Linked DNA regions of Idiomarina loihiensis L2TR. The protein of the gene in region 1 interacts with the protein of each later gene in a pairwise test. Links are inferred from orthologs where the notes say so. Each region holds a gene or a part of one and is shown in the gene's direction. Other genes may lie near its edges.

Region 1 (6,171 bases):
GTTTGCTTAAGATCACGCTGAGTATTGGTGTGATCTCCACTAGCGTACGTATTTTTGATAATGTAGATGAGCTTTTTAAAGCCGCCGACGACGCGCTATATGCGGCTAAACATGAAGGCCGTGACAGATTAGCGGTGCAGTAATCAATCAGGAGTCAAGAATGACAAATCAGGGTGCTTTCCCGGGCAGACGCCTAAGACGTTTACGCCGCCATGACTTTAGCCGCCGGCTGGTGGCAGAAAACCAATTAAGCGTGGACGATTTAATTTACCCTATGTTTGTTCTCGAAGGTGAGAATCAGCGTGAGCAGGTCAGTTCAATGCCCGGCGTTGACCGTGTGAGCATTGACCTGTTGTTGCAAGAGTGCGCTCGGTTGGTTGAGTTAGGTATTCCTATGGTCGCTTTATTCCCGGTGACTCCTGCTTCGGCTAAGTCGGAGATGGCTGAGGCGGCTTATGACGATAACGGTCTGGCTCAGCGTGCAGTCAAAGCCATAAAAGCTGACTTTCCGGAGCTAGGAGTAATGACCGATGTTGCTTTGGATCCTTTTACCATCCATGGTCAGGACGGCATTCTTGATAACAGCGGGTATGTAGTCAATGACATTACCACTGAGGTTCTGGTAAAGCAGGCGGTGTCTCACGCGCGTGCCGGAGTAGATGTTGTGGCTCCGTCGGACATGATGGACGGGCGTATTGGCGCTATTCGTTCAGCACTGGAAGCCGAAGGCTTTATCAACACTCAAATTATGGCGTATTCGGCTAAATATGCCAGCGCGTTTTACGGCCCATTCCGCGACGCGGTCGGCTCTGCCGGCAATCTGAAGGGAGCTGACAAAAAGACCTATCAGATGGACCCGGCTAATTCAGACGAAGCTCTGCAGGAAATTGCACTGGATATTCAGGAGGGCGCTGACATGGTGATGGTGAAGCCGGGCATGCCTTATTTAGACATTGTGCGCCGTGCAAAAGATACCTTTGGCGTGCCGACTTTTGCGTACCAGGTCAGTGGTGAATACGCCATGCTCCAGGCGGCCATTAAAAATGGCTGGCTGGGTCAGGACGTTATTGAAGAAAGTTTGCTGGGTTTCAAGCGGGCAGGTGCTGACGGCATTCTTACCTACTTTGCAAAATCGGTAGCTGAACGTCTGGCAACGAAGAAAGGCTAAGCTGTTATTTCATTGGCAAGTTGCGCGAGTAGCCCCTCGCGTAACGCGCCTGTAGTCACCTCAAAATCGTCCACACTAAGTGCTTTCAGTGCCGCCAAAAGTATAGTGATTCCGCCCATTAGAACAGTGCGGCGGTCATCACGTAATCCGGCAAAATTCAGACACTCAACTTGCCCCTGCCGGATACAACGCTGAATCAGTTCACTTAACCAGATTTGAGTAAGCCCCGGTTGTTTCTCTGCCGCCGCTATTTCAGTAAGTGCACGAAAAGTACCTGAGGCGCCAAGAACTCGTAGCCATCCATGCTGCTGATAATCAGCGATGTAGGGCCTAATAAGTTTGGTAGCGGCCTGAATGGCCAGCTCTACATTATCCGGGTTAATTTCTCCACCTTTAAAGAAACGGTTTTGAAACACCACACAGCCCATATCCAGACTATGAAGCACATTGGCCTGAGTTCCATTACCGGCTACAACCTCAGTACTGGCACCACCAATATCAATAACCAGAACTTTATCCCGGCATTGTGACGCACTACAAACCCCGGCATAAATAAATTCAGCTTCACTCTCTCCGGTAATAACTTCAATGGGGAAGCCTAATGTCGACTCAAAGCGTGCAAGAAGTTCTTTCTGATTACTGGCTTTGCGCAGCGCCGCAGTTGCTACCGCTTTTACTGCAAAAGGCTGGAAGCGCTTAAGCTCTTCGGCAAACAGAGTAAGGCAATCTATGCCACGGGAAATGGCAGCGTCGTCTATGCTGTCATTGTCGTTCAAGCCGTCGGCTAAACGAACTTTCTGCTTATGCTGGGAAAGAATCCGGGGTTTAGGAAAGAACCCCGTCATTGAAACTTCTGCCATCAACAGGTGAAAACTGTTGGATCCCATGTCGATGGCAGCAAGTTTGCGCTTTTTGGCTGGCATATTATGACGCGTTGCGCGGAGGTCCCGAGCGACGGCCGCGAGGTTTGCCCTTGCCTCCGCCTGAGTTATGACGACGACGGCGCTGAATTGGACGCGGACGTCGTAAATCAGAAAGCAAAGCATCGCCATCGTATTTGGTGACCGGAATGGTGTGACCAATATAGTCTTCAATAGCCGGTAAGTTGTATACGTACTCTTCGCACGCCAGGCTTATTGCAGCGCCACTGGCGCCTGCGCGACCTGTGCGGCCTATACGGTGAACATAGTCTTCGCAGTCATCCGGTAAGTCGAAATTATATACATGGGTTACTTCAGGAATGTGCAGACCACGTGCTGCGACATCGGTAGCAACTAAAAAGTCGAGCTTTCCTTCGGCAAAGTCTTCCAAAATGCGTAAACGCTTTTTCTGCGGAACATCACCGGTTAACAGACCCGCACGGTGCTCGTTCGCGACCAGCCAGCCATGCACTTTCTCGCAACCGTGCTTGGTGTTGGCGAAAACAATGGCTTTATCCGGCCAGTCTTCTTCTATTAATGTCAGTAGCAACGGAAACTTTTCGGGTTTAGAAGGATAAAACAGTTCTTCAGTTACCCGTGTGGCCGTTTTTTGTAACGGTTCTACTTCGAGCTTGGTCGGTGCATTCATGTGTTCGTACGCCAGTTCCTGCACACGATAAGACAAGGTTGCAGAGAACAGCAGATTCAGACGTTTGGATGGATCCGGCATTTTCTGTAACAGGTAACGAATGTCATCAATAAAGCCCAGATCGAACATGCGGTCGGCTTCGTCCAGCACCACAACTTCAATATCTTTAAGGCTAAATAGATCCTGCTTATAAAAGTCTATAAGACGACCCGTGGTGCCGACCAGTATGTCTGGTTGTGCAGCCAGTTGTTCTTTTTGACCTTCGTAGCCTTCGCCGCCGTAAATTACGCCCATTTTCAAACCGCAATGCTCAATGAGGGCATCCGCGTCGTGAGCTATCTGAATAGCGAGCTCCCGAGTCGGTGCCATAATCAGCGCGCGTGGGCCCGATTCGGTTTTTTCGGACGATTCGTTCTGCATTAAGCGGTTGAAAGTAGCCAGCAGAAATGCCAAGGTTTTGCCTGTACCTGTCTGAGCCTGACCAGCAACATCGCGGTTAGACAGAGCAACGGGCAGACTTAACGCCTGAATTGGAGTACAATACTCAAATCCGGCACTGGATATTGCTTGCTGGATTTTGGGGTGAAGCGCCAAATCAGCAAAGCGAGTTTCTGTAAGATGTTTTTTAGTCATAAGTTATAAGCATATCAGTTTGCGCTTGTATTCAAAAACAGAAATAATACTATTCTAATATTTCCACGCGAAGAAAGTAGCGGAGAGTACCATGAGTGACGTAATAGTTCAGCTAAGTGATGACAGTTTTGATGCTGATGTCATAAATTCCGATAAACCCGTATTAGTCGACTTTTGGGCTGAGTGGTGTGGACCATGTAAAATGGTAGCGCCTATTCTTGATGACATTGCCAGCGAGTACGCTGATAAATTAGTTATTGGTAAGCTGAACGTCGACCATAATGAACAAACTCCACCTAAGTACAATATTCGTGGCATTCCAACGTTATTGTTGTTTAAAGGCGGCGAAGTTGTCGGAACGAAAGTGGGCGCATTATCACGTGCTCAATTGACTGAGTTTTTAGACCAGCATATTTAATGATTGTCAAAAAACGGCGTGTTATGCGCCGTTTTTGTTGAGAAAACTGGACGAATCGCTTTTTTGGTGATAACTTCTGCTCATTAACTGTTCATACGGGTTCACCAACTCCACCGGTTAACCTGTTTTTAAATGAAACGTCTGTTTCTGGTTTCGCACTTCGCGAATTCCGAATGTTCCAATTGTTTTACTTTCTAGAGTCAAATTAAAAAAGGCTTTGTGTTCAATCGATAACTCGAAAACCCTCCTATGAATCTAACAGAACTTAAAGATAAACCCGTAAACGAGCTGGTTCAGCTCGCGGACTCAATGGGCCTTGAGAATATGGCCCGCCTACGTAAGCAAGACATCATTTTTGCTATCTTAAAAGCTCACGCTAAAAGCGGTGAAGACATTCACGGCGGCGGTGTGCTGGAAATTTTGCAGGATGGCTTTGGCTTCTTGCGTTCAGCCGACTCGTCTTACCTGGCTGGCCCGGACGACATTTACGTCTCGCCAAGCCAAATTCGTCGCTTTAACCTGCGTACGGGTGACACAATTGGCGGGAAAATTCGCCCACCGAAAGACAGCGAACGTTATTTTGCCCTGCTGAAAATTCGCGAAGTTAACTTCGACAAGCCTGAAAACTCCCGCAATAAAATCTTATTTGAAAACTTAACGCCGCTACACGCGGAAGAGCGTTTTCACTTAGAACGCGGCAATGGCAGTAAAGAAGATATCACTGCGCGGGTACTGGACTTATCAGCGCCAATAGGTAAAGGCCAGCGTGGTCTTATTGTTGCGCCACCAAAAGCGGGTAAAACCTTACTATTGCAGAATATTGCAACTTCTATTGCGGCGAATCACCCTGATGCTGAACTGATTGTTCTGTTGATTGATGAGCGTCCGGAAGAAGTCACCGAAATGCACCGTCTTGTACATGGCGAAGTGGTTGCTTCAACCTTTGATGAACCTGCCAGCCGTCACGTTCAGGTGGCCGAAATGGTTATTGAAAAAGCCAAGCGCCTGGTTGAGCACAAAAAAGACGTAGTGATTTTGCTGGACTCAATTACTCGCCTTGCCCGTGCTTATAACACCGTTATTCCAAGCTCCGGTAAAGTGTTAACCGGTGGTGTGGATGCTAACGCATTGCACAAACCTAAGCGTTTCTTTGGAGCTGCGCGTAATGTAGAAGAAGGCGGTAGTTTAACCATTATTGCAACCGCGCTTATTGATACCGGCTCGAAAATGGATGAAGTCATCTACGAAGAGTTTAAAGGTACCGGTAACATGGAGCTGCATCTGAACCGTAAGTTGGCTGAACGCCGTGTGTTCCCTGCCATCGACTTCAACCGTTCAGGTACGCGTCGCGAAGAGTTGCTGACTACGCCGGACGAGCTGCAAAAAATGTGGATCCTGCGCAAAATCATGCATCCAATGGGCGAAGTTGAGGCCATGGAATTCCTGATTGACCGTCTGCAGATGACCAAAACCAATGACGAATTCTTCGAATCGATGAAACGTCAACGCAACAGTTAAGTGGCGTATGAAATATCAAGATCTGCGTGACTTTATCGCGCTCCTCGAGGAGCGCGGTGAACTTAAGCGCATCCAACAAGAGATCGATCCCTACCTCGAAATTACCGAAATATCAGACCGTACGTTAAAAGCACAAGGCCCGGCCTTATTGTTTGAAAACGTGAAAGGCCATGATATGCCTGTATTGGCTAATTTGTTTGGCACACCCGACCGCGTGGCTTTAGGCATGGGTCAGGAGTCAGTAACCGCTTTACGGGATGTGGGCAAATTGCTGGCCTTTTTAAAAGAGCCTGAGCCTCCTAAAGGCTTTCGCGACGCGTTGAATTTACTGCCTAAGTACAAAAAAGTGCTGAGTATGTCGCCAAAAAGCATTAAAAAGGCACCGTGCCAGCAAGTGGTTATGAGCGGCGACGACGTTGACTTAACCAAGCTGCCTATTCAGCACTGCTGGCCGGGCGACGTTGCGCCTTTGGTGACCTGGGGTCTTACGGTAACTCGAGGTCCGCATAAAGAACGTCAGAACTTAGGCATTTATCGCCAGCAACTCTTGGGTCCGAATAAGCTTATTATGCGCTGGTTGTCGCATCGCGGCGGCGCGTTGGATTTCCAGGAATGGTGCCAGCAGCATCCGGGCGAAAGGTTCCCGGTGTCAGTTGCTTTGGGCGCAGACCCTGCGACTATTTTGGGTGCGGTAACCCCTGTGCCTGATAGCTTGTCGGAATACGCCTTTGCCGGTTTGTTGCGCGACAGCAAAACCGAAGTAACGCAGTGTCTCAGTAACGACTTACAAGTACCTGCGCACGCTGAAATCATTCTGGAAGGTTACATAGAGCCGGGTGAAATGGCGGCAGAAGGGCCTTATGGC
Region 2 (4,581 bases), 2.2 Mb from region 1 along the record:
ATGCTGAAACTGACCAACTGGCTCGTTGGTTGGCACAGTTTGCTGGTCTTGAGTCGTACAGTCTGACTCAGGCGGAGCACTGGCTTATTCAGTGGCGTTCGCAATTGGCTGAAAGCGCGGATGCGTTACAAAAGTTGCCGTTACCCGGAGAGAATAATGCATAGCAAGGACGCCGTTATTGCCATTTATGGGCCAACAGCTTCAGGCAAAACAGCGTTGTCGCTGGCGCTTTGTGAGCAACTGGATTGTGAGATTATTTCTGTCGATTCCGCGTTGATTTATCGGGGAATGGATATTGGTACCGCGAAACCCAGCGCCGAAGAGCAAAACTTAGTTCCTCATCACTTGCTGGATATTCGCGACCCTGCCGAAACTTATTCGGCGGCCGACTTCCAAAAAGACGCTTTGGCTTTAATTGATGATATTCAGCAACGTGGCAAGGTGCCTTTGTTGGTTGGCGGAACCATGTTGTACTTTAAGGCGTTGCTGGAAGGGCTTTCCCATTTGCCCGAGTCCGATACCAGCGTGCGTGAGAAACTGACCGCCGAACTGCATGAGAAAGGTTTAGCCGAACTGCACAGTCGGCTGCAAAAGGTTGATCCCACAAGTGCGAAACGCATTCACCCTAACGATCCTCAGCGAATTCTGCGAGCTTTGGAGGTTTATGAAATTGCGGGCAAACCTCTGACAGAACTTACCAGGGAGCGTCATGGTCAGTTAACTAAACCCATTTATCAGTTTGCGGTGGCGCCAGTTGAACGGAAAGTTTTACATCAGCGTATAGAACAGCGTTTCGACCATATGTTGGCGCAACCTTTTAAAGAAGAAGTTGCAACTTTGTTTGCCAGACCCGATTTGCATCCGGATCTTCCGTCTATACGCAGTGTTGGCTATCGGCAAATGTGGCAGCACCTGGCCGGAGAGCTAAGCTATGATGAAATGCGCGAACGCGGAATTATTGCTACCCGACAGTTGGCGAAAAGACAAATGACCTGGCTGCGGGGCTGGCCGGGAGTGCACTGGCTGGAAACCGGCGACCTCAATATGCAGGCGAAAGTCATGACAGCAATGCAGCAGCCCGCAAAGATTTTTAATAGTAAGGATTGAAATTAGACGACCAAGGCCGCAGATCCAATTCTGGACTAAATGAGTAATTCTTAACGTTTTTCTTATTGCAAAAATTCTTTACTGGTCTAGTGTGTCTTTACAGGGAACTGCAAATTGGCAGTGCTGTAGCTTACTATTTACACATTGGATATTAATAACGATAAAAAGGAATCCAAGATGGCTAAGGGGCAAACTTTACAAGACCCATTCTTAAATGCGTTACGTCGTGAGCGCATACCAGTATCTATTTACTTAGTTAATGGCATTAAACTGCAGGGACAAATTGAGTCTTTTGATCAATTCGTTGTCTTATTAAAGAATACGGTTAGCCAAATGGTGTATAAGCATGCAATTTCAACAGTTGTACCTGCGCGTATTCCTCAAAATTATTTGCCGCAACAAGCTGGCGAAGATATGGCTGAAATAGAAGATTAATGGTGAAAGAGAGGTCTGAACAACTTGTTCGATAGGTATGAAGGTGGCGACTACGCAATATTGGTTCATGTGGATTTACCCGCGGAAGTTGACCGAGAAGATCTCTCCGAATTACAACTTTTAGCTGATTCTTCGGGCGTGAAAACTATGGGAGTGATGACTACAAGTCGTAACTCCCCAACCCCCAGATACTTTGTTGGTAGTGGTAAGGCAGAAGAAATTGCCGAGCAGGTAAAGCTGCTGGACGCTAACATTGTTATCTTTAATCACGCGTTATCACCAACGCAAGAGCGAAATCTGGAAGCCATTTGCAAATGTCGGGTGTTAGATCGTACGGGTCTTATTCTAGATATTTTTGCGCAGCGGGCACGAACCCACGAAGGTAAGTTGCAGGTTGAATTAGCGCAACTGCGTCATATATCGACACGACTGGTGCGAGGCTGGACTCACCTTGAGAGACAAAAAGGTGGTATTGGTTTACGTGGGCCAGGTGAAACCCAGCTTGAGACCGACAGGCGCTTAATTCGCGGACGTATTAAAAATATTTTAAAGCGCCTGGAGAAAGTCCAGAAACAGCGGGAGCAGGGGCGTCGGGCTCGTAAAAAAGCGGATATTCCTACGGTATCGCTGGTGGGTTATACCAACGCAGGTAAGTCGACGCTATTTAATCGCCTGACTGAAGCCGGCGTTTATGCCGCGGATCAGCTATTCGCAACACTTGACCCAACCCTTAGAAAACTTGCAGTAGAAGATATTGGTGAAGTGATTCTGGCTGACACCGTTGGTTTTATTCGTCACTTACCTCATGACCTAGTCGCAGCTTTTAAAGCGACGCTACAGGAAACTCAAGAGGCCGATTTATTGTTACATGTGGTTGATGTCAGCGACGAACAGCAGCAAAATAATATTGATCAGGTTGCTGAGGTGTTGGAAGAAATCGATGCTGGCGATGTACCACAGTTAATTATTTGTAATAAAATAGATCAAGTGGAGGGGGCAGAACCCCGAATTGACTACGATGATAACCAAAAGCCAATAAGGGTCTGGGTTTCGGCGCAGCAAGGCCTTGGCATTGAAGAAGTGCTGGAGGCTCTACGGCAGATACTTGGCCCGCAAATGGTCGAGTTGACTCTGAAAATCCCCCACTCAATGGGTAAATTACGTGGTACATTATACCGTTGGAATAGCGTGACATCGGAAGATGTTAACGAAAACGGCGAACTTGCGTTGCAAGTGCGTATGTCATCGGTAGACTGGCAGCGTTTACATAAGGCTTATGGCAATCAACTGGACGACTTAGTCGTGCAGTAATAGAATTTTTATAGCAACAGTTTTCTTAAAAAACTTGGAGCACTCAATGGCTTGGAATCAACCGGGAAACGGTAATAACAATGACCGTGACCCATGGAAAAATCAAGGCGGCAAAGATCAAGGGCCGCCTGATCTCGACGAAGCAGTTCGCAAACTGTTTTCCAAATTCGGTTTTGGTGGGAAAAAAGGCGGCGGCTCGGGCGGCAGTTCAGGTATCCCGGCAAAAGGCGTCGGCATTATCGCAATTATTGCGGTAATTGTTTGGTTTATCGCTGGTTTTTATACGGTTAAAGAAGCAGACCGTGGTGTTGTGCTGCGTTTCGGTCAGTTTCATACCCTGGTTGAGTCGGGACTTCACTGGCGCCCCGTGTTTATTGATTCGGTAGAACATGTAGACGTAAACAACATCCGCTCAGATAAAACTGATGGCTACATGCTGACTCAGGATGAGAACGTGGTTCGTGTGGAGCTGGATGTTCAGTATCGCGTTGTTGATCCGCGTGCGTATTTATTTAACGTAGAAAATGCTGATGGTGTTTTATCACGAGCTACTGACAGTGCCTTACGTTTTGTGGTGGGTCACACAACCATGGATGAAGTGCTGACTCGTGGTCGTGAGGAAGTCAGAGCGAATACTCTGGATATGCTCGAAAAAACAATGAATCCATACACGGTTGGTTTGCAGGTAGTTGATATTAACTTGCTGCCAGCACGGCCACCGGAGGCGGTTAAAGACGCCTTTGATGATGCTATATCGGCTCAGGAAGATGAAGAGCGCTTCATTAGAGAAGCTGAAGCTTATGCCCGCGAAGTAGAACCCTTGGCACGAGGCCAGGTACGTCGTATGTTGCAGGAAGCGCAAGCTTATCGTGAGCAAATTATTCTTGAGGCTCAGGGTGAAGTTGCTCGCTTTGAAGAGTTGCTGCCTCAATATCAAAACGCACCTGAAGTCACACGTCAGCGTATTTATCTTGATACTTTGCAGGAGCTTTATGCGAAAACGCCTAAGGTACTGGTTGACGTTGAAGGTGGTAACAACATGATGTACTTACCACTAGAAAAACTTCTCGAAAAGCAAGGTCGTAATACAAATTCATTCTCTCCGACGCGTATTCCTGAAGATGTTTCAGGTGGTTCCTCAAGTACTGGAACAGAGACACAAAATACGCGCAGCAGTAACCGCAGCGGAGGTCGAAACTAATGAAAAACCTAATCGCAATAATTGTTGTGGTCCTGGTCGTTCTGGGGCTTTCCTCCGTTTATGTAGTTAAGGAAGGCGAACGCGCCATCTTAATTCAGTTCGGTAAGGTCGAGCGTAATGCAGAAACTGGTGAAGCTATGGTTTTCGAACCTGGTTTACACTTTAAAATCCCTTTCATTGAACAAGTGAAAAGACTGGATGCCCGCCTGCAAACATTAGACGGAGATCCTGACCGCTTTGTCACCAGTGAGAAAAAGGATTTGATTGTTGATACCTACGTTATGTGGCGTATTAATGACTTCTCTACTTTCTATCTGAGTACTAATGGCGGTAACTACCTCCAGGCTGAAGCTCTGTTAACTCGTCGTATTAACAGCGGTTTGCGTAGTGAATTTGGTAACCGTACCATTTCTGACATTGTTTCCGGTGAGCGTGATGAGTTAATGCGTGAAGCGTTAATACAAGGTTCAGAAAGTGCTTCCGACTTAGGTGTTGAAGTGCTGGATGTCCGCGTTATGCAAATTAAT

Evidence for each region.
Region 2: the proteins of rho (region 1) and hfq interact in binary tests that used the Escherichia coli proteins (3 or more experiments, as listed by UniProt). The link is inferred for Idiomarina loihiensis L2TR from one-to-one orthologs.

Annotation. Positions count from the first base shown.
Region 1 is NC_006512.1:2,531,057-2,537,227, reverse strand. The notes cover bases 3,379-6,171. They hold rho (transcription termination factor Rho), read left to right. Parts: upstream 3,379-4,037; coding sequence 4,038-5,306; downstream 5,307-6,171. Other genes in these bases: ubiD (4-hydroxy-3-polyprenylbenzoate decarboxylase), read left to right, coding at 5,314-6,171; trxA (thioredoxin TrxA), read left to right, coding at 3,462-3,788. In the rest of the region: IL_RS12150 (sensor domain-containing diguanylate cyclase), read left to right, coding at 1-143; hemB (porphobilinogen synthase), read left to right, coding at 161-1,168; IL_RS12140 (Ppx/GppA family phosphatase), read right to left, coding at 1,165-2,091; ATP-dependent RNA helicase RhlB, read right to left, coding at 2,093-3,370. UniProt on the Escherichia coli protein: Facilitates transcription termination by a mechanism that involves Rho binding to the nascent RNA, activation of Rho's RNA-dependent ATPase activity, and release of the mRNA from the DNA template.
Region 2 is NC_006512.1:341,605-346,185, forward strand. Bases 1-2,913 are described here. They hold hfq (RNA chaperone Hfq), read left to right. Parts: upstream 1-1,284; coding sequence 1,285-1,542; downstream 1,543-2,913. Other genes in these bases: mutL (DNA mismatch repair endonuclease MutL), read left to right, coding at 1-164; miaA (tRNA (adenosine(37)-N6)-dimethylallyltransferase MiaA), read left to right, coding at 157-1,107; hflX (ribosome rescue GTPase HflX), read left to right, coding at 1,567-2,853; hflK (FtsH protease activity modulator HflK), read left to right, coding at 2,900-2,913. Also shown: more of hflK, read left to right, coding at 2,914-4,054; protease modulator HflC, read left to right, coding at 4,054-4,581. UniProt on the Escherichia coli protein: RNA chaperone that binds small regulatory RNA (sRNAs) and mRNAs to facilitate mRNA translational regulation in response to envelope stress, environmental stress and changes in metabolite concentrations.